Sorangium aterium: one gene and its partner. The protein of the gene in region 2 interacts with the protein of the main gene of each other region in a pairwise test. Links are inferred from orthologs where the notes say so. Each region holds a gene or a part of one and is shown on either strand. Other genes may lie near its edges.

Region 1 (10,687 bases), on a different replicon or contig from region 2:
GGCGGCCTCGATCGCGCGCGCGACGTGCTCGGCGCCACCTTGGTGAGCCCGGGCGAGGAGGAGGTCGCGCCGGTGCGGCGCGCGGACCTCGTCGAGCGCTCCAGTCCGGATCGCTTCGCCGTCGATGACCATCGGGATCTCGATCGTCTCCCGCGCCCGGCGGTCGAGCTCCGCCTTGAGGGCCGCGCGTTCCGGGCTGCCAGGCGCGTACGTGAGGACGGGCTCGTTCAGAGGGCTCGGGGGCGTGGCGATGGCGTCGATCATGACGCGAGTCTAGCGGGGGAGCCGAGGGCGCGCAGGCTCCGGCGCCGCTGCTCTCCGCCGCGGCGTGAGCCAGATGGCCACGGCGGAGAGCGCTCGGCGCAATCACGCGATTCACGCGATTCACGCGATTCTAACGATGTCAGGTTTCCGGCGTCCCTCGCCTTGGGCAACGACGACGTCGCCGCTACTCTCGTCCGATGCGCGAGCTCATCACGCCGCCCGATGCGATCCTCGACCCGATCACGGGAGCGGCGCGCGTCGGGTCGTACCGGGGCGATCTCCCCCGCGTCGACCCGGCGCTCCTCGCGCCGCGCTGGCTCGATCGGCTGCTCAAGCACAAGCGATGGGTCTACGTGGCGATCGCGTCCGACGAGGTGTTCGTCGCCGTCGCGGTCGTGCAGCTCGGCTACCTCTCGATCGCGTTCAGCGTCGTCTTCGACAAGGCCGGCCGGCGGCTGCTCGTGGATCGCGCGGCGTTCGGGCCGCCCTTCGCGGCGAGCGTGGGCGAGGCGAGCGGCGAAGGCTGCTCCGCGCGCGTGTGGCTCCCCCACGCGCGCGTGCGGATCGAGCGGCCGCGCAGGGACGCGATGACCGCGGTGACCGCCGCGCTGCGCGGCATCGAGCTCGAGGCGCGGCTCGACGGTCGCGGGGCCCCGCCGGCGCTCTCGGCGATCGCGCAGGCCTCGGATGGCGTCCTGATCACCAGCGAGAAGCGCCTGCTCCTCGGCGTCGAAGGCGAGGCGTCGGTGCTCGGTCGCCGTATCTCCCTCGACGGAGCGATCGCCAGCTACGACTACACGGGCGGCCTCCTGCGGCGCCGCACGACCTGGCGCTGGGCCCTCGCGCTGGGGCGCGCGGAGAGCGGCGAGCGCGTCGGCCTGAACCTGGGCGAAGGCTTCGTCGGCGACGCCGAGTGCGCGATCTGGATCGACGGTGAGCTCATCCCGCTCGCCGAAGGCCGGTTCACCTTCGACGCGGCGCGGCCGCTCGACCCGTGGCGCGTCCGGACCGCGGACGGCGCCGTGGATCTACGCTTCGCCCCCGGCGCGGCGCACTCGAACCACACGAACCTCGGCTTGCTCGCGTCGGAGTTCATGCAGCCGATCGGCCTCTATTCGGGCACGATCCGCCTCCCGGACGGGCGGCTCCTCGAGCTCCGCGACGTCCTTGGCGTCACGGAGGACCAGGACATCACCTGGTAGGGGTCGACGGATCGAGCCGGCGGCTCACCTCGGTCAGCCGCCGCGGCGCTCGGCGATGAGCCTGTCCAGATCGTCCTCGGTGATGAGCTTCGTGCCGTACTTGCGCGCCTTCACCGCCTTGCTCGACGTGGATGCCACGTCGGCGATGACGAGGTAGTTGAGCTCCTTCGTGACGCTGTTCAGCACCCGGCCGCCGTTCGACTCGACGAGGTGGGTGAGCTCGCCGCGGGGGCGCGCGCCCGCGCCGGTGAAGCAGAACGTCAGTCCGGCGAGCGGGCCCTCGGCCTCGGGCGCGACGGGCACGATGCCGGCGGCGAGCAGCCGCGCGATCTCGTCGCTGCGGGCGCGCAGCCCTCGAATGATGCTCGCGGCCTTGATCGCGCCGAGGCCCGGGATGCTGGCGAGCTCGTCCTCGCCGGCGGCGAGCAGCTTCTCGATCGTCGTGTACCCCGCCGACACGAGCAGCCGCGCGGTCTGGATCGCGAACCCCTCGATGCCGAGCGCCGCGAGGAACACCGGCAGCGCGAGCGGGAGGCGGCTCTTCAGCTGCTCCAGGCACTTCGTTGCGCTCTTCTCGCCGCGCCGATCGAGGTCGGCGATGCTCTTGACCGTGAGCTTGTAGAGGTCGAGCGGCTCTCGCACGAGGCCCGCGGCCACCACCTGCTCGATCAGCTTGTCGCCCCACTCCAGCGCGCCGATGGCGTCGATCCAGTTGTGGATGCGCCCCTCGATGAGGGCGCGGCACGCGGCGTTCCGGCAGAGGAGGTACTCTCCCTCGACGACGAGCGGCGCGCTGCAAACCGGGCAGGCCGATGGAGGGACGGCGACGGGGCCGCGCTTCTCGACGACCTCCTCGACGTACGGGATGACGTCGTTGCGGCGCGAGACCAGCACCTCGTCGCCCACCCCGATGCCGAGGCTCCGCACGTTGGCCGAGTTGTGCAGGGAAGCGCGCCGGACGTTCGCGCCGGCGAGCTCCACCGGCTCGACGATCGCCACCGGGGTGACCCGGCCGCTCGGCCCGGTGTCCCACTGGATCGCCACGACCGTCGTCACCTTGGCGGGCGACGCGAATTTGAAGGCGACCGCGCCGCGCGGCCGGCGGTTGACGTCGCCGAGCAGGCCCTGGACGTGGAGCGAGTCCACATAGACGACGAGCCCGTCGATCTCGTAGTCGAGGCCTGCGCGGAGCTCGCTCGAGTAGCGCCGGTAGAGCTTCACGACGTCATCGACGCTGCCGTACGCGGTCTGCGGCGTCGCGAAGCCGAGCTCGCGCAGCCAGGCGAAGCGCGCCCGGCACGTCGGGATCTCGAGGTGATCGGCGACATCGTAGAAGAGCACGGTGCAGTGCTCCGCCCCCTGGCCGTCGAACCGCTTGGCCGCGCCCGCGGCCATGTTGCGCGGGCTGGTGACGCCGGGGAAGTGGCGCTTCATGTCCGAGAGGCGAAGGATGATCTCTCCGCGCACGGACAGCCGGCCCTTCTCCCGGATCCGCGAGGGGATCCCCTTCATCCGCGCGACGTTCGCGGTGATCCGCTCGCCCCAGTCGCCGTCGCCGCGGGTGATGGCGTCGACGAGCTTGCCGCCCTTGTAGATGACCTCGATGGAGATGCCGTCGAGCTTCTCCGCCACGAAGAGGTCACCCGCGACGCTCGAGATGGATCCCGGCGCCGGCGGCGCCGCGCCCGTGCCGCCGTGCCCGTCCTTCACGAGGATCTCGTCGCACCGGGCGACCCAGCCCAGGAGCTCGTCCTCGGAGACGACCTTGTTGAGCGAGCCCATCGGGATCTCGTGCCGCGCCTTCTCCCACTCGGTGATCAGCGAGGCCGAGCCGACCCGGGCGAGCACCGGGTGCGCCGGATCGAGGGCGCGGAGCTCGTCCTCAAGGGCGTCGAACGCCGCGTCCGAGATCTCGGGGCGCCCCGCGTAGTAGCTCGCCCTGTATTTCTCGACGCGCTCGGCGAGCTCCTCGATCCTCGCCTTGTGCTTCGGATCCGTCGCGAGCCCGCCCTGAAGCGCGTCGCGCGCTCCGGCGTCGTCGTGGTGTGCCTGCGTCATCGCTTGCCTCGGCTCACTCGAGCTCCGTGTCGCCGGCGCGCCGGGCGGCGGCGAAGAGATCCCCCATGTCCATCGCGAGCTCGGACGGGAGCTCGTCTTCCCGGAACAGCCTTGCCTCGCGGATCTCGAGCGGGTTTTGCGGGGGGCGCGTCGGCGCGGCGATCCGGGCGGTGACGACGACCGTCACGGCGTGGAAGCGGACGTCGCGATCAGGCCGCGAGTACACGCCCACGACCCGCCCGAGCTCGACCTCGGTGACGCCGGCCTCCTCGGCGAGCTCCCGCACGATGCTGTCGCGGAGCGTCTCTCCCCATTCCAGGGTGCCTCCCGGGAGCGCCCAGGTTCCGGTGTCGCTGCGGCGAACGAGCAGCCACCGGCCGTCGGCGGTCTGAGCGGCGGCGGCGATCCCGACGACAGGTCGCCGGAGCAGCGCGCGGGCGACCTCCTTGGCGAGGGCGAGCACGGAGCGCGGCAACAGCGACAGGGGAGCGATTTCCATGAGAATTTTTGTGACGTGCGGGGAAAGCATAGGAGCGATCGGGCGCCGCCGGGAGAGGGTTCCGTGCGGCCTCGGCGGATCCTGCGGACGTCCATGAGCCGTGCGGCTCAGGCTCGGTCGCGGGAGAGAGGCAGGCTACGCTCGTCCCCATCATGGCGATCGTGCGGAGGGCGATGCGCGCTCCTGTCGGGTTGTACGGCTGCGCTGTCCGCTACGGCGTGATGGCCTTCGGGGCGGCGCTCGCGCTCGCGTCGCTCCCGAGCTGCTCCGACGAGCGGCCCCCGCCGCCGCGCCCTCAGGCGGGCAGCTCCACCAGCGCAGGCGCCTCGGGGGGAGCGCCGCCCGATATGGGCGCCGACGAGGGGCCCGCGAATGTCTGCGAGTGCCTCGCGGCCTATGGCGGCGAGGCCGGGCGCTGCGGCGATTGCTTCAACGAGCATGCGTCCCGCGGTGGGCGCTGCGAGGCGGAGCTCGCGGCGTGCGACGGGGAGCCTGAGTGCAGGCCGATCAGCCTGTGCCTCAAGGGGTGCGGCCACAACAAAGCCTGCCAGACGGCGTGCGTGTTCCCGGACGATGCGGGCGCCGCTCACCGGATGTTCCAGCGGGTGCTCGCCTGTGTGTGCGCCGCGTGCGGCGCCAGGTGCGCCTACTCGGGCGCGCCGCTCGAGTGCGCTGCGCCCGACGAGGTGGACGGCGGCGGTGGAGCCGCGGGCGCCGGCGGGGCAGGTGGTGCTGGCGCCGGCGGGGCCGCGGGTGTCGGCGGGGTAGGTGGCGCTGGCGCCGGCGGGGCAGACGGCGCTGGCACCGGCGGGGCTGCGGGAGCGTCCGGAGATCCAGGAATCTGATGAGCCCTCCGCTCCGCTCCGGCGCGTGGTCCGCGCCGGTTCCCCATGCGGTAGGCTTGCCGCATGGAGAAACCGGTGATCTGGGCGGCCCTTCAGCTCTCCAGCCAGGAGAACGCGAGCGAGAACCTGGCGCGGGTCGAGGTGCTCGTCGTGGAGGCGGCGCGCCGTGGGGCGACGACGGTCGTGCTGCCCGAGAACTTCGCGTACATGGGCAACGAGGAGGGGAAGCGCAACATCGCGGAGGACCTCGACGCCGGTGGCGGTCCGATCGCGCGTCGTCTCGCCGACGCGGCGCGCTCCGCCCGGGTGACCATCGTGGCCGGCGGCTTCCCTGAGCGCGCGCACGATCCGGCGCGGCCGTACAACACCTGCGCGGTCTTCGGGCCCGACGGCCGGCTCACCGCGCGCTACCGGAAGATACACCTCTTCGACGTCGAGATTGCCGACGGAACGAAATACCGCGAGTCGGCGTCGACGACCGCCGGGGAGCGCCCCGTCGTCACCGAGATCGACGGCGTGAAGCTCGGGCTCTCGATCTGCTACGACGTCCGGTTTCCGGAGCTCTACCGCGCGCTCTCGTCCGCGGGCGCAGAGGCGATCGCCGTCCCTGCGGCGTTCACCCTGCTCACCGGCAAGGACCACTGGCTGGTCTTGCTCCGCGCCCGGGCCATCGAGGCTCAGGCGTACGTGGTGGCCGCGGCGCAGTGGGGCAAGCATCCAGGCGGGCGGGCGACGTTCGGGAAATCGTGCGTCATCGATCCGTGGGGTGAGGTGATCGCGCAGGCCTCGGAAGGGGAGGGGATCGCGATGGCGATGCTCGACCCCTCCTACCTCGATCGCGTCAGGGCGAACCTACCTTCGCTCACGCACCGGAGGCTCTGATCGTCATGTCATGGGGGTAAGCACTTTGTCCTCGCACCGGAGGTCGCGTGCCGGCGCTTCCTATGGCCGATCTCTGCCGTCTGCTCACTCGGCAGAGGCGTCGCTCGGCTCCGCCTCTTCGGCCGAGGGCGGCGTGCTGCCGCGCTTGGACAGGAGGGCGCGGAGCTCTGCAGGCCTGCGGAAGCCGATGCGGCGGGCGACCTCTCCCTCGGTTAGCCCCTCATGCAGGAGCGCTCGCGCGCGCTCCGCACGCACCTCATCGTAATAGACGTGGGGCGATGACCCGAAGGCGGCGCGGAAGAGCCGTGCGAAGTGAAACTCGGACAGATCGAGGTCCAGCGCGACCTCGTAGGAACGGATCCTCTGGCCTGCTTCCGCGGCGCTGCGGATGCGGTCGCGGCCGAGCAGGATCCGCTCCGAGGTACTGCGCGGGAGCGGGGCTGCGGAGCGCAGTGGTGGCGAGGATCGCGAGGCGCCGGTCGCTGCAGCGCGCTCGCGCGGCGGCTGCGCGCTGAGGCTCGGCGCAGCGACGCCAGGCGTGGGGAGCGACGCCGGCCGAACGGCAGGCGCGCCGCTCGGAACCGACAGGGAACATGCGGCCGGCATGCTGTGGGACGAGGAGGGTGCGATCGGAGTCGAGATGGGAAGCGCAGTCGTCACGAGTACCTCTCCAGCGGTGTAAGGGCGGTGTCTCGCGGTCATCGCGGCCACCGGCGCGACGTATTGCAACCAGCAGGCCGCAAGCTGACGCAGCGCTCTCGGCTCACGCGGTTCGGCATTCAGCAGCACAAAATGCCGCGATTGCCCGGCAACCTGCTCGCGACGTCCGACGGGGTGTGGCCTGCCGTTCACGTGGCACAGGCGCCAGAGATCACCCGCGGTTGGCACATTGTGTCTTCACGACGTGCGCGCCGTGGCGGTCGCCTGCAGCGCGACATCCTCGCGGCGAGCTCATGACGGTCATTGGAAATGAATGCGGGAGCGCGCTCCCGCATCCAACGACGTCCGCGCGAGGCGCGGAGTCTCCGCGACCTCTCGAACGAAGGATCGATGTCAGACGTCGATCTCGGCGTTCGGCGCGCGCTCCATGATGAAGCGGAAGCGCGCCTGGGCGTCCTTGCCCATCAGCTCGTTCAGGATGCGATCGGTCTCGATCTCTCCCTCGATCACGACGCGCAGCGCGCGCCGGCGTCGGATGTCGAGCGTGGTCGCCTTGAGGTCCTCCGCGGGCATCTCGCCGAGCCCCTTGAACCGCGAGATATCCGCCTTGGCCGTCTTGGGGAGCTTCGCGAGGACCCGGTCGCGCTCCGCATCGTCGAGCGCCCAGTGCGTCTCCTTGGCGACATCGATCCTGTAGAGCGGCGGCTGCGCGAGGAACACGTGCCCGCCGCGGAGCAGGCCGGGCAGGTGCCGGTAGAAGAACGTCAGCAGCAGCGTCGCGATGTGCTGGCCGTCGCTGTCGGCGTCCATGAGTAGAAAAATCCTTCCATAACGCAACTTGGAGGCATCGAAGTCCTTTCCAAAGCCGCAGCCCAGCGCGCTCACGATGTCCTGGAGCTCCTTGTTGCCGAGCACCTTCGATGTCGAGGCCTGCTCCGCGTTGAGCACCTTGCCCCGGAGCGGGAGGATCGCCTGGGTCCGGCGATCGCGGCCCTGCTTGGCCGAGCCACCGGCGCTGTCGCCCTCGACGATGAAGAGCTCGCTCTCGCTCGGATCGGTCGAGGCGCAATCGGCGAGCTTCCCCGGCAGGTTGAGCCGGTGCGACACCGGCGTCTTGCGCAGGACCTGCTGGGTCGCCTCGCGTCGCGCCTCCCTGGCGCGCGCCGCCAGGATCGCGCGGGCCACGATCGACTCGCCGGCCGTGCCGTTGTGGAGCATCCACTGCTCGAGCGCCGGCCGGACCATGCCCTCGACCGCCGGCCCAGCCTCCGCGTTGTTGAGTCGATCCTTCGTCTGCCCCTGGAACTGCGGGTCCTGGATGTAGATGGACAGGACACCCACGATCCCCTCGCGGATGTCGTCGGCCGTCAGCGTCACCCCCTTCGGCTGGACCTTCTTCGCGTCCATGAACGCGCGGACCGCCTTCACGATCGCGGCGCCGAAGCCGGACTCGTGCGCCCCGCCCGCGTGCGTGGGGATGCCGTTGACGTACGACTTCACGTACTCGTCGGTCGACTCGGTCCACTGGAGCGCGGCCTCCAGGCGGATCTCGCCCTCGCGCGCGACGTAGAAGATGGTCGGGTGCGTCACCGCCTTGCCGCGCTGGGCGATCAGCTTCGGCAAGAAGTCCGCGATGCCGTTCGGGTGGAGGAGCTCGATCGACTCTCCGGACGAGAGATCGCGGAACGCGATCTCGAGCCCTCCATGGAGGTACGCCTTGGCCTCCAGGCGCTCGCGGATGGTCTCGGGATCGAAGCGCCGGCCCTGCCCGAAGATCTCCGGATCGGGTCGGAAATGGACGCTCGTGCCGTGCTTGCGGGTGGGCGCGCCCTTCTTGAGCTTGCTGGTCGGCGCGCCGCGCGAGAACGTCTGCTGGTGCTCGAAGCCGTCGCGCAGCACCCGGACCTCGACGAGCTCGGAGAGCGCGTTGACGACGCTCGAGCCGACGCCGTGGAGCCCACCTGAGACCTTGTAGTTGTCGCTCCCGAACTTCCCGCCCGCGTGCAGCGTGCAGAGGATGAGCTCGAGCGCGGGGCGCTTGTACCTGGGATGGATGTCCACGGGGAAGCCGCGCCCGTCGTCGGTCACGGTGGCGCCCTGCAGATCGGCGTCGAGCGTCACCTCGATCCGCTTCGCGTGCCCGTTGATGGCCTCGTCGACGGCGTTGTCGACGATCTCCCAGAGCAGGTGGTGGTAGCCCCTGACGTCCGTGCCGCCGATGTACATGGCGGGGCGCTTGCGGACGGGCTCCAGCCCCTCGAGCACCTCGATGTCAGCGGCCGTGTAACGTGCGCCCGAAGCGGCGCGGACCGGGGGATTCGTGGCGGCCATGTTCAGCTCACCTCCAGCGTCGGTACGACGACGGCCGGCGGCACCACGCGGACGAAGCGGTCGCGTCGTGCGACCGGCTCGCCCTGCGTGCCGCGCTGGCCGGCGATTCTGCTCGCGGCGATCTCGAGCGTCTTGCCCTTCTCCGTCTCGACCGTGATCGCGTCGTTCGGCCCGAGGGCGAGCGCGGCGCCGACCAGGCGCTCCCCCTCGGCGACCCGCATCACGACCGAGCCCTTGCCCGGGCCCGAGAGCAGCGCGAGCTCCTCCACGGCCACGCTGAGCGCCCAGGCGTCGCTCGACGCGCAGAGCACCCGGTCGGCGCCGTCCACCGCATGGACGAAGAGCACCTCGTCGCCCTCGTTCAGCTTGGCGAAGCGGCGCCCGGAGCGCGTCGACGGATCGCGGTGCGGCCGCAGCGAGAACCTGAAGCCGAGGCCTCCTCGGGTGATCGCCAGCGCGAAGGGCGGCTCTGGCTCGGCGGAGTCCGGGGTCTGCGCCGGGACGTCGAGCGCCCTCGGATCGAAGGACATCTGCGCGATCAGCCGCTCGCCGTCGGCCAGCTTGAACAGCTTCTGCACGGGATCGCCGTAACCGGTCGACTGCGGCACGTCGTGGATGCGGCACACGTAGCACGCGCCGAGGTTCGAGAAGAACGCGACCGTCGACCGCGTCGAGCCGGCGACGACCGCGAGGACGCTGTCTCCCTCGCGGATGCGCGTCGAGGCGAGATCCTTCACCTCGCGGACCCGCTTCACCCAGCCCTGCGCCGAGAGGATCACGTTCGCGTCCTCGGCCACGATGAAGTCCTCGGCCTGGTACTCGGGCTCGTCGATCGAGCCGACCACCTTCGTGCGGCGCTTCTCGCCGTAGGATCCCTTGATCTCGACGAGCTCGTCGCGGACGATGCCCCAGCGCTTCGCGTCGCTCCGGAGCAGCCCTTCGATCCGCTTGGCCTCGGCGCGCTTCTCGCCGAGATCCTTCTGCACGAGCAGGATCTCGAGCCGCGCCAGCCTGTAGAGCTTGAGCTCGAGGATCGCGTCCGTCTGCTCCTCGTTGAGGGTGAAGCGCTTCATCAGCTTCTCGGCCGCGTCGGCCTTGCCCTCGCTCTTGCGGATGATCCGGATCACCTCGTCGAGCGCGTCGAAGATCTTCTCGAACCCCTCGAGGATCGTGATCCGCCGCCTCAGCTCGCCGAGCTCGAACTCGAGCCGCCGCGTCACCGTCGCGTAGCGGAAGTCGAGGAACTTCGTCAGGATCTCGTGCAGGCCGAGCCGCCGCGGCGCGGCGATCTCCGCGCTGTCGGTGGGCACGAGGCAGGTGAGGTTCACCTGCACGTTGATCGCGAGCGGCGTCTGTTTGTAGAGGTACGCCATCACGAGCTGCGCGTCGGCGCCGCGCTTGAGCTCCATCACGATGCGCACCTCGCCGGTCGACTCGTCGCGCACGTCCACGAGCGTCGGCAGCTTCTTGGAGAGGATCACCTCGGCGATCTTCTCGACGATGGCCTTCCGCTCGACGCCGTACGGGATGGAGGTGATCACGATCTGCGGAGCGGCGCCGCGCTTGCCGTCGCCCTCTTCCAGCTGCCACTCGCCGCGGAGCTTCAGCGAGCCCTGGCCGGCCGTGTAGACGGCCTCGAGCTCCTTCTTCGTCGCGTGCAGCTGACCTCCGGTCGGGAAATCCGGCCCCTTCACGTACGACAGCAGCCGGTGCGTGGTGAGCTCGCGGTTCTCGATCAGCGCGACGCACGCGTCGATCACCTCGCCCAGGTTGTGCGGCGGGATGCTCGTCGCCATCCCGACCGCGATCCCCTGCGAGCCGTTCACGAGGAGGTTGGGGAAGCGCGACGGGAGGACGATCGGCTCGAAGCGGGTCCCGTCGTAGTTGGGACGAAAATCCACGGTGCGCTGGCCGAGCTCGCTGAGAAGCTCCAGCGCGAGGGGCCG
Region 2 (10,516 bases):
CGCGCCCCGCGGCTCGCTCCGTCTTCCCCCTTCGCGGTCCACGTCGATGAGACTCCTGCCGGGCCCGTCCGGTTACTCGGCAGGATCCGCCACCGAGAAGGCGCGAGCTCGATCCTCGTCGTCGTCCACGGGCTCGGCGGTACGAGCGAGAGTTATTATATGGTCGAGGCCGCTCTGAGGGCCGAGCGCGCCGGGCTCGCCTGCCTGCGCGTCAACCTGCGCGGCGCCGGGGGCGACGGAGACGACATCTACCACGCTGGCCTGTTCTCCGATCTCCACGCCGCCATCACCTCCCCCGAGCTCGACCGGTACGAGCGCGTGCTCGTCCTCGGCTACTCGCTCGGCGGGCATATCGCCCTCCGGTACGCGGCCTCGGGCTCGCTCGACGGGCGCGTCCACGCCGTGGCGGCCGTCTGCCCGCCGCTCGACCTGGAGCGATCCGTCGCCGCGATCGATCAGCCCGAGCGGTGGGTGTACCGCAGGCACGTGATGTCCGGGTTGAAGGAGATGTACACCGCCGTCGCCTCGCGCCGCGCCGTGCCCGTGCCCCTCGACGAGGCGCTCGCCATTCGCACGATCCGCGAATGGGACCGGCGCATCATGACGCGGCGCTTCGGCTATGAGAGCGTGGAGGCCTACTATGCGAGCGAGAGCGCCGCCCCGCGCCTCCGCGACATCGCCGTCCCGTCGCTGATCGTCGCGGCGGAGGCCGACCCGATGGTGCCGCTCGACACGGTGCGGCCGGCGATCGAGGCCCACCCGCGCTCGCCGCTGCTCGACGTGCAGTGGCTCCGGCACGGCGGGCACGTGGGCTTCCCGCGGACGCTGAGCCTCGGGTTCGGGGCGGCGCCGGGCCTCGAATCCCAGGTCATCCACTGGCTCACGAGGCATTGACGCGCAGGAGTGGCCGCGGCCGTGCCCGCGGCTCGCTGGCTCGGCTCCCCGGGGCATCGGGGCGCGGGAGCGCGATCGGTTCACCGCGCGGCCGCGGCGCGGCGACGTCACCCGCGTGGAGCGGCCGGCGTCAGCGCATAGACGTCGACGTCCACGCCTGGGCTATAGAGCACGTGCGGCGCCCCCGTCGGGGCGGGCAGGCCGGCCGCGGCGACGACGCTCTCCTCGACGTGGGTCACCTCGGCCCGGTGGAGCGGATAGGGCGCGTGGTGCACCTGCCCGATCCTGAGCGCGTCGCCGCTCGCGGCGAACAGCAGGTAGCGCTCGGCCAGGAAGTGCTCGAAGGTCCCCGGCGCCGCGGCGCCGCGGTCGATCGCCGCGCCGACGCGATAGCGCGCCTCGAAGCGCGCAGGCACGGGGCCCGGCCAGCGCCGCGCGCTGCGGTAACGGACCTCCCCGTCGCTCGATTCGAGATCCATCGAGGCGTAGTGATACGGCAGGTGCCAGCCGACCCGGGCCGCTACGACCGCGATCGCCTTGGCCGCGTCCAGGCTGAAGAACCAGACGCCCGGCGCTCGCCCCTCCTGGTGAACGTAGGTGCGGACGTTGAGCTCGTGGAAGTTCGAGATCCCCGGCACGCTCGGCGACCACCAGGGGCTGACGTCGCGCATGGTGAAGGCGACGACGCCGACGTAGGCCTTGCCCTCGAAGGTGTCGAGTTCGAGCGCAGGCGGCACGACGGCGCGGAGCGCGGCGATCGGCGTCTCCCAGTGCAGGAAGAGCAGCTCTCTCCAGCGCTGGAAGCCCGCCGGGCGGCCAGGGGGGCGGAGCGTCGGGGCGATTCGATCCACGGCGACCTCAGCATAGGACGGCGCGGTCAGAAGATCTCCTCTCGCGGCGGGCAATGGCATGGGGATATCCTGCGCGCGGAGCCGAACGGGCACGGAGCGGAGGCAGGATGAAGAAGCTCATCAATGCGCCGGACGATCTCGTCGATGAGGCGCTCGAAGGCATGGCGCTCGCTCACGCCGAGCTCCTGCGGGTGAACGCCGCGCCGCGCTTCGTCACGCGCGCGGAGGCGAAGGGCAAGGGCAAGGTCGCGCTGCTCTCCGGCGGCGGCAGCGGGCACGAGCCGCTGCACGCCGGGTTCGTCGGGCGCGGCATGCTCGACGCCGCCTGCCCCGGCGCCGTGTTCACGAGCCCGACGCCCGACCAGATCTTCGAGGCGACGCGGGCAGTCGACGGCGACGCCGGCGTGCTCCACATCATCAAGAACTACACCGGCGACGTGATGAACTTCGAGATGGCCGCCGAGCTCGCGCGCGAGGCGGGAATCCCGGTGGAGGGCGTGCTCGTGAACGACGACGTGGCGGTCGAGGACAGCCTGTACACTGCCGGACGGCGCGGCGTGGGGACGACCGTCCTCGTCGAGAAGATCTGCGGCGGCGCCGCCGAGGCGGGCCGCCCGCTCGAGGAGGTGGCGGCGCTCGGTCGACGGGTCAACGCGCGCGGCCGAAGCATGGGGGTCGCGCTCTCCGCCTGCACGGTGCCGCACGCCGGCAAGCCATCGTTCGAGCTCGGCGCGGACGAGATGGAGGTCGGCATCGGCATCCACGGCGAGCCCGGCCGGCGGCGGGCCAAGCTGGAGCCGGCCGACCGGGTGGCCGAGATCCTGATGCAGCCGATCCTCGACGACCTGCCGTTCGAGCCGGGCGACGACGTGCTGCTGTTCGTCAACGGCATGGGCGGGACGCCGCTCCTCGAGCTCTACGTCGTGTACCGCAAGGCGCGCGCGATCGCGCAGGGCCGCGGCCTCAAGGTCGCGCGCAGCCTCGTGGGGTCGTACATCACGTCGCTCGAGATGGCCGGCGCGTCGGCGACCCTGCTCAAGCTCGACGACGAGATGCTCCGCTGGTGGGACGCGCCCGTGCACACGCCGGCGCTGCGCTGGGGGACCTGAGCCATGGACGCCTTGAGCGGCGCGCACATCGCGGCGTGGATCGAGCGCGCGGCCGACGTCATGGAGCGCGAGAAGGCGCTCCTGACCGAGCTCGACGCGGCGATCGGCGACAGCGACCACGGCGTCAACATGGCGCGCGGCTTCACGGCGGTGCGCTCCCGGCTCGGCGGCCTCGATCACGGCGACGTCGGCGCGCTGCTGAAGGGCGTCGGGATGATCTTGCTGTCGACCGTCGGCGGGGCGAGCGGCCCGCTCTACGGCACGCTGTTCCGCGACGCGGGCCAGCGGGCGGCCGGCGCGGCGGCGCTCGACCTCGCGGCCCTGGCCGGGTGCCTCGAGGCGGGCCTCGACGGCGTGAAGCGGCGAGGCAAGGCATCGCCCGGCGACAAGACGATGGTCGACGCGCTCTCCCCTGCGGTCGACGCGCTCAAGGCCGCGCTGAGCGCGCCGGCGCCCACGGGCGGGCCGGCGCGCTCCCCGCTCATGGACGGGCTCGCCCGCGCCGCCGAGGCGGCGCAGGCCGGCGCGCTCGCGACCGTGCCGCTCATCGCTCGCAAGGGCCGGGCGAGCTACCTCGGAGAGCGCAGCGCTGGGCACCAGGACCCCGGCGCCACGTCGTGTTCGCTCTTGCTGCGGAGCCTGGCCGCGACGGCAGGCGTATGAGCGGGGCGGCGGGCCGCGTCGGGCTCGTCCTGGTCTCGCACAGCCGAGAGCTCGCCGAGGCCACCGAGGCGCTGGCCCGCCAGATGACCGGCGAGGCGGTCGCCATCGCCTGCGCGGCGGGCGCGGGCGACGGCGGCGCCGAGCTCGGCACCGACGCGACCGCGATCGCCGCGGCGATCGAGCGCGTCTGCGGGCCGGCCGGCGCCGTCGTGCTGATGGACATCGGCGGCGCGATCCTGAGCGCCGAGACGGCGCTCGAGCTCGTCGATCCGGCCGTCGCCGCGCGGACGCGCCTCTCCGGCGGGCCGATCGTGGAAGGGGCGATCGCGGCCGCCGTGCGGGCGGCGGCGGGCGGCACGCTCGATCAGGTCGCCGCGGAGACGCGGCAGGCGCTCGCTCCGAAGGCCGAGCATCTCGGCGAGGCGGAGCGCCCCGCGGCGGCGGCCGGGGCCGCGACCGCGCCGGCCGCGACGGCCGCGACGGTCGAGCTGGCGATCGCCGATCCGAGCGGCCTCCACGCCCGCCCTGCCGCGCGGCTCATCACGCGCGCGGCGGCCTTCGACGCGGCGATCACCCTGGAGAACGTGACGGCCGCGCGCGGTCCGGTGCCGGCCTCGAGCCTGATCGTGCTCGCCTCCCTCGGCGCGCGCCGGGGCGACGTGCTGCGCTTGCGCGCGACCGGCCGGCAGGCGGGCGAGGCCGTCGAGGCGCTCGCTGCGCTCCTGCAGCGCGATGCGCCAGCGGCCGCGCATACGGCGCCCCCCGCGTCGTGCCACGCGATCCCCGTCGCGCCCGGCATCGCGCTCGGCCCGATGGTCCGGCTGGTGCGGTCCGTCCCGGAGGTCCCCGAGACAACGGTCGACGATCCTGTGGCCGAGGCCGAGCGGCTGCGGCGCGCGCTCGATCTGGCCGCGCAGGACCTCGGCAGCGCGCTGCGCGGCACCGACATCCTCGACGCGCATCAAGCGCTGCTCTGCGACCCGGCGCTCGTCGACGAGGCGATCGGGCGCATCGAGCGGGAGCGCTGCAACGCCGCCTGGGCCTTCCGCCAGGCGATCGACGCTGCGGCCGCGATCTACCGGCAGCTCGACGACCCGTACCTGCGGGCGCGCGAGGCCGACGTCCACGACGTGGGCGACGCCGTGGTGCGCGCCCTGCTCGGCGGCGCCGCGGCGGTGCTGCCCGAAGGTCCGCCGGCCGTCGTCGTGGCCGAGGACCTCACGCCGTCGGAGGCCGCGCGGCTCGAACCGGGGCGGGTGCTCGGCGTCATCGACCGGCGCGGCGGTCCCACCTCGCACGCCGCCATCCTGCTGCGGAGCGCCGGCATCCCCGCGGTCGCCGGGGCCGCGGCGCTGGTGCCGGACATCGGCGGCGCGCGCGCCGGCCTCGACGGTGCGACCGGCGAGGTGTGGCTCGACCCGGATCCCGAGACCACGATCGAGCTCGAGCGGCGGCAGGCGGCCCTCCGTGCGTCACGGCGGCCGCCAGGCGCCCGGGACGGCCGGTTGCGCCTCGCCTGCGGCCGCGAGGTCGAGCTCTGGGCGAACGTGGCTGGCGCCTCGGACGCGCGCGCCGCGCGCGAGGCCGGCGCCCTCGGGATAGGGCTCCTGCGCACCGAGATGCTGTTCCTGGACCGCGTGGACGAGCCCGGCGAGGCCGAGCAGGCGGAGCTGCTCGCGGAGATCTTCGCGGCGTTCGCCGGCGCTCCGATCGTGGTCCGAACGCTCGACGTCGGCGGCGACAAGGCGCTGCCGTACCTCGAGCTCGAGGCCGAGGCGAACCCCAGCCTGGGCGTCCGCGGCGTCCGCCTCTCCCTCGCGCGGCCGGCGCTGCTCGAGGCGCAGCTCCGCGCGATCCTCGTCGCTGGGCGCGGCCATGACATCCGGGTGCTGGTCCCGATGGTCTCGACCGCCGCGGAGGTGAGCGCCGTGCGCGCCGCGCTGGAGCGCGCGCACGAGGCGCTCGCGGCGACGGGCGCGGCGCACCGCTGGCCCGTGGCCACGGGCATCATGGTCGAGGTGCCGTCGGCGGCGCTCATGGCGGAGCGCCTCGCGCGCCAGGCGGACTTCTTCAGCATCGGGACCAACGATCTGACGCAGCACACGCTGGCGGCCGAGCGCGGTCACCCCCGGCTGCACGCGCTCGCGGATCCGGCGCACCCGGCCGTGCTGCGGCTCGTGCGCGCGGTGGTGGAGGCGGGGCACGCCGCGAGGCGGCCGGTCTCTGTGTGCGGCGAGGCCGCCGGCGATCCCGGCGTCGCGCCGCTCCTCGTCGGGCTCGGCGTCACGCGCCTCAGCATGTGCGCCTCCGCGTTCGACGCGGTGGAGGACGCGCTCGCCGGTGCGTCGTTCGCCGATCTCGCCGCCATCGCCGAGGAGGCGCTCGCGGTCGACGATGCGGCGGCGGCCCGCGCGGCGGCGCGCCGTCCGGGCTGACGTCGCTGCCGTGACCGAGCCGCCAGACGCCTGGCGACGGACATCCAGACGTCCGGCCGGCGCGGCGCCCGACCTCCAGGGCGATCCGGGCCGCGACCGTCGATCGCCGCCCGTTACGGCGCTCCCGCCGGCGCGGCGCCCTCGTGCGCGGAGCGCGCGGCGGCGTCGCCCGAGGGCTGGCTTGCCCGCGCCGGGTGTCCCAGCAGGCACGCGCTGTCGTCGGGCAGCTCGGTCGCCGCATCGCACGCCGCGAGCTCCCAGCCGATCGCCTGTTCTGTGTCGCTCCCGGTGAGGTCGGCGCCTCGGAGGTTGGCAGCGGTCAGATCGGCGCTCCCGAAGGTCGACTCCATCAGCGCGGCGTTCGAGAGGTCCGCCCCCGCGAGGCGCGCGTTCCGGAAGCTGGTCTGGGTGAGATCGGCCCGGGAGAGGTCGAGCCCCGACAGATCCAGCCCCTCGAAGCTGCGGTGACCGCTCCGCGCGAGGAGGCGTACGGCGGCCGACCGTTGCGCGGCGTCGCCCGAGGCGAGCGTGGCGCGCAGCCGGAAGACCGCGAGGCGCGACGGATCGAGGCCGTAGACGAGCGTCGCGGCGAGCGCGGCGAGCACGAGGCGGGCGCCCAGGGAGCGCGCGGCGTCGCGCTCGGTACCGAAGAGAGGCAGCGCGAACGTCATGAGCGCCGCGCCCAGCACGCTGCCGGCGTGCGCTACCACGAGGAGGCCGTGCGGAGGGATCTTGGCCAGAGCGACGGCGGCCGCGAGGACGAGGAGCAATGCGCCGCCGGCGAGCGCGAGGCGCAGCTCGGTCGGCCGCGCGAGCAAGGGCGAGTCTGGCGCCCTCGTAGGGCCACCGGACACGCCGGGGCGGCGGACCGGCGGAGCCTCGCGCTCACCGGCAGCGCGGCGCGAGGCGCTGGCGGCCGCGCCCTGGCGAGGCCCGTCGGTCGCGATGGACATCCGCTGCGACTCGGGTATCCGCTGCGACTCGGGTGGCGCCGAGATCCGTTGCGATGACCACGCCGCCTCCATCCGTCGCGAGTCCGGCGCTGCCTCCATCCGCCGCGAGTCCGGCGCTGCCTCCATCCGCCGCGAGTCCGGCGCTGCCTCCATCCGCCGCGAGTCCGGCGCCGCCTCCATCCGCCGCGAGTCCGGCGCTGCGGGGAGACGGCTCCGCTCCGCGCTCTCGGGGACCGCGTCGGCGCTCGCGAGGGCGTCGCGCAGCGGCGAAGGGAACGACGCGATGTCGTCGAACGACGCGCCCGCGCTCGCCAGCGCCAGGATGGCCTCCTCGTCGAAGCCGGAGCGCGCGCACGCCGACGGATCGACGCGCGCGCCCACGAGCGAGCCCGCCGAGGAGAACGAGCGCGGGAGCTTGGCCCCGCGCAGGTCCGCGGCCGCGAGCAGCGCCCCGCCGAGCAGCGCCCCCGAGAGATCGGCCCAGCGCAGGTCGGCCCCGGTGAGGTCGGCGTTGACGAGCGACGCGGCGTCGAGCCGCGCCCCCCCGAGGTTCGCGCCGGTGAGCTTGGCCCCGTCGAGGCGCGCACCCGCGAGGTTCGCGCCCTGGAGGTCGGCGCAGCGCAGGTGCGCGGCCGCGAGGTCCGCGCCCGGGAGCTCGATCGCGGTGCTATCGCCGCCGCGACGCGACGACAGGGCACCGAAGAGCGTGTGGAGAGCTGCGGTGTCCATGGCGGCGCCGCCTACTCATCCGGGTCGATGGTGCCGATCGTGCTGGCGAACACCACCTGCCCGTCCTTCATGTAGCCGTCCAGCGCGAACCACGCGTGCGTATTGTCCCCGTCGAGGTCGCCTCGCGCATAGGCGGCCCACCTGCGATCCTCCGGCACGTCCTCCGGAAAATGGTTGACGGAGACGGGCATGGGAGACCCGCCGAGTCGATATCGATACTGGTACGACTGGGGCTGGGTGATCGCGAACCCAAGGCACTTCCAGCCCACGGTCGGACTGCCGGTGTTGTAGTCAACACCCGGGCTGGGGTCGGGCTGATACTTCTTCCCCTGGACACGAGAGAACCCGTTGGGCACCGTGACCGCATCGCTGCACAGCGGCTGGATCGCCGTGGTGCCCGACATCGCCTGGAGGCGCTCGACCGAACCGACGACGGCCCTAGCGATGCCGCCGATCGTCTGCTTGGCCTCGGCCGATTTGGCGAACACGAGGTACTTGGACACCCCCTGGGTCGCCAAGGCGGCCAGGATCGTCACGACCCCGCCCGCGACCATCACCTCGACGAGCGAGAAACCTCGTTGACCTCGCCCTCGAGCCGCCCACTCCACGCCAGGTCGAAAATTTCTTGCCACGATACAACTATATACCGGGGCTGTTCATCGATAAACAAGCACAACCCAGAGCGCTCCGGTCCATGGAACGCTGTTTGGTCGGGGGTTGTGGGGAGTGTGGTCGCGCGGGCGGCTCGACTCCCACGTAGGCCACGGAAGAAGCGATGTGGCGCGTGGTGAGCGCGCGTGGTGCATCCTACGCTCGGCGTCGCGTCAATCGCGTCAATCGCGTCAGTCGCGTCGGTCGCTCCCGCCGCACCGGCCGCTCCGGGACGGCGGCGAGCGCGGACGGGCGGTGGGCTCAGGCGCGCGGGCCAGCGGTCTTGGGCGGCGGATCCCCCGCGAGGAACGCTTCCAGCGCATCGGCGATGCGCTCGCCGGTCTTGCCGTCCCATCCTTCGGGTACGGAGCCTCGCTTGGCGCGGCCGTCGAGGATGGCGTCGACCTCGCGCGCGATGAGCGCGGCGTCGAGCCCGACGACGATGTTCGTGCCCTGCGTCACGGTGATGGGTCGCTCGGTGCCCTGACGCATCGTGAGGCACGGGATCCCGAGCGCGGTCGTCTCTTCCTGGATGCCGCCGGAGTCAGTGGCGACGAGCAGCGCATTGCCCATCACGGTCACGAAATCGTCGTATCCGAGCGGCTCCATGATCCGGAGCCCCTTCGTCTCGCGGAGGCGCGCCGACAGCCCGAACGACTCGGCGCGGGCGACGGTGCGCGGGTGGACGGGGAACACGGTCGGCAGGCGCTGCGCGATCGCCTCGAGCGCGTCGAGCGTCTCGGCGAGCCGCTCGGCGCTGTCGACGTTGGCCGGGCGGTGGAGCGTCGCGATCGCGTACTTCTTCGGCTCGAGCCCGAAGCGCGAGAGCGCGTCCGTCTGGCGCTTGAGGGCGTAGTGGACCGAGTCGATCATCACGTTGCCGACGAACCGGATGCGCTCGGGCGCGATGCCCTCGGCGAGCAGGTTGGGGTGGGCGTCGTGAGAGGGGGTGAGCAGGAGATCGGAGAGCTGGTCGGTGAGGACGCGGTTGATCTCCTCGGGCATCGTCCAGTCGCGCGAGCGCAGCCCGGACTCCACGTGGACGACAGGAATGCCGAGCTTGGACGCCGCGAGCGCGCCTGCGAGGGTGCTGGTGACGTCCCCGACGACGACAACCACCTTGGGCCGGTGCTCGATCATGTCGGCCTCGGCGCCGACGAGGACCGCCGCGGTCTGCTGGGCGTGCGAGCCGCCGCCTGCCTTCAGCGTGTGATCCGGCGTGGGCAGGCCGAGGTCCCGGAAGAACACGTCGCTCATCGTCGTGTCGAAGTGCTGCCCCGTGTGGAGCAGCCGCATCGGTAGGCGGCGCGCCTTGAGGGCGCGGCAGATGGGGGCGAGCTTCATGAAGTTCGGGCGCGTCGCGGCGACGAGGTAGATCATCTCGACCGAGGATGATGCCGTGGTACCCGGCGCAGCACCAGCGTTTTGACGGAGCCGCGGGCGAGGCCGATCCGCGATTCTGCTCGCCTGCCTCCTCGCTCCCCGCGCCTCGCCTCCGCCGCGGCCGGCGCTCGATATCCTCACTACCTACGATGCCTACGCGCCGCGGTTCACCATCGCGCCCGCGACGCCGCCCACGTCGGACGCGTCGGACCTGCGCTCGCGCTGCGCCGAGCGCCGCGCCCGGCGTGTGCGCCACCACCGCTCGGCGCTCATCACCGGCAAGATCGTCATCGCCACCAGCGTCGACTTCACCCACGCGTCGAGCGAGAGCGGCGCCGAGCCGAACAGCGTGTGCATGAACGGCACATAGACGAAGCAGAGCTGCAGGGCGAGCAGCGCGCCGATCCCGACGTAGACCCAGGGATTCGAGAACAGCCCGATCTTCAGCATCGAATCGCGCAGCGACCGGCAGTTGAGCACGTAGAAGATCTGGAACAGCACGACCGTCGTGACCGCCGCGGTCTGGGCCTCGCGGTAGGCGATCTCCGAGACGACGCCGCCGCGCACCTCCATGAAGTACTCGTAAAAGAACAGCCCGATCGCCCCAGCAGTCATGAGGACCGCGACGATCGCCGTTCGCACGAGCACGAACCGGCTCAGGATCGGCTCGCTCGGATCCCGGGGCGGGCGGCTCATCACGTCCTTCTCCATCGCCTCGAACGCGAGCGGCAGGGAGAGCGCCACCGTGGCCACCAGGTTGACCCAGAGGATCTGGACGGCCGTGATCGGCATGAGCGGCGCGCCCCCGACGATCGGGAAGCTCATCACCGCCACGAGCAGGATCAACG

Evidence for each region.
Region 1: the proteins of dhaK (region 2) and POL72_RS02495 interact in binary tests that used the Escherichia coli proteins (3 or more experiments, as listed by UniProt). The link is inferred for Sorangium aterium from one-to-one orthologs.

What each region holds. Positions count from the first base shown.
Region 1 is NZ_JAQNDK010000001.1:725,827-736,513, reverse strand. The notes cover bases 6,273-9,210. They hold POL72_RS02495 (DNA gyrase/topoisomerase IV subunit B), read right to left. Parts: upstream 8,742-9,210; coding sequence 6,804-8,741; downstream 6,273-6,803. Other genes in these bases: POL72_RS02490 (DNA gyrase/topoisomerase IV subunit A), read right to left, coding at 8,744-9,210; POL72_RS02500 (helix-turn-helix domain-containing protein), read right to left, coding at 6,273-6,410. Outside these bases: POL72_RS02525 (DUF2804 domain-containing protein), read left to right, coding at 462-1,466; NAD-dependent DNA ligase LigA, read right to left, coding at 1,500-3,524; POL72_RS02515 (NUDIX hydrolase), read right to left, coding at 3,538-4,023; POL72_RS02510 (hypothetical protein), read left to right, coding at 4,197-4,868; POL72_RS02505 (carbon-nitrogen hydrolase family protein), read left to right, coding at 4,932-5,750; more of POL72_RS02500, read right to left, coding at 5,835-6,272; more of POL72_RS02490, read right to left, coding at 9,211-10,687. UniProt on the Escherichia coli protein: Topoisomerase IV is essential for chromosome segregation; it is the principal protein responsible for decatenating newly replicated chromosomes. It relaxes supercoiled DNA.
Region 2 is NZ_JAQNDK010000006.1:586,522-597,037, reverse strand. Bases 1,087-3,853 are described here. They hold dhaK (dihydroxyacetone kinase subunit DhaK), read left to right. Parts: upstream 1,087-1,852; coding sequence 1,853-2,854; downstream 2,855-3,853. Other genes in these bases: ptsP (phosphoenolpyruvate--protein phosphotransferase), read left to right, coding at 3,514-3,853; dhaL (dihydroxyacetone kinase subunit DhaL), read left to right, coding at 2,858-3,517; POL72_RS46295 (YqjF family protein), read right to left, coding at 1,087-1,745. In the rest of the region: POL72_RS46300 (YheT family hydrolase), read left to right, coding at 1-894; more of POL72_RS46295, read right to left, coding at 1,002-1,086; more of ptsP, read left to right, coding at 3,854-5,952; POL72_RS46275 (pentapeptide repeat-containing protein), read right to left, coding at 6,066-7,634; POL72_RS46270 (pilin), read right to left, coding at 7,646-8,266; wecB (non-hydrolyzing UDP-N-acetylglucosamine 2-epimerase), read right to left, coding at 8,547-9,665; POL72_RS46260 (cation-translocating P-type ATPase), read right to left, coding at 9,822-10,516. UniProt on the Escherichia coli protein: Dihydroxyacetone binding subunit of the dihydroxyacetone kinase, which is responsible for the phosphoenolpyruvate (PEP)-dependent phosphorylation of dihydroxyacetone via a phosphoryl group transfer from DhaL-ATP.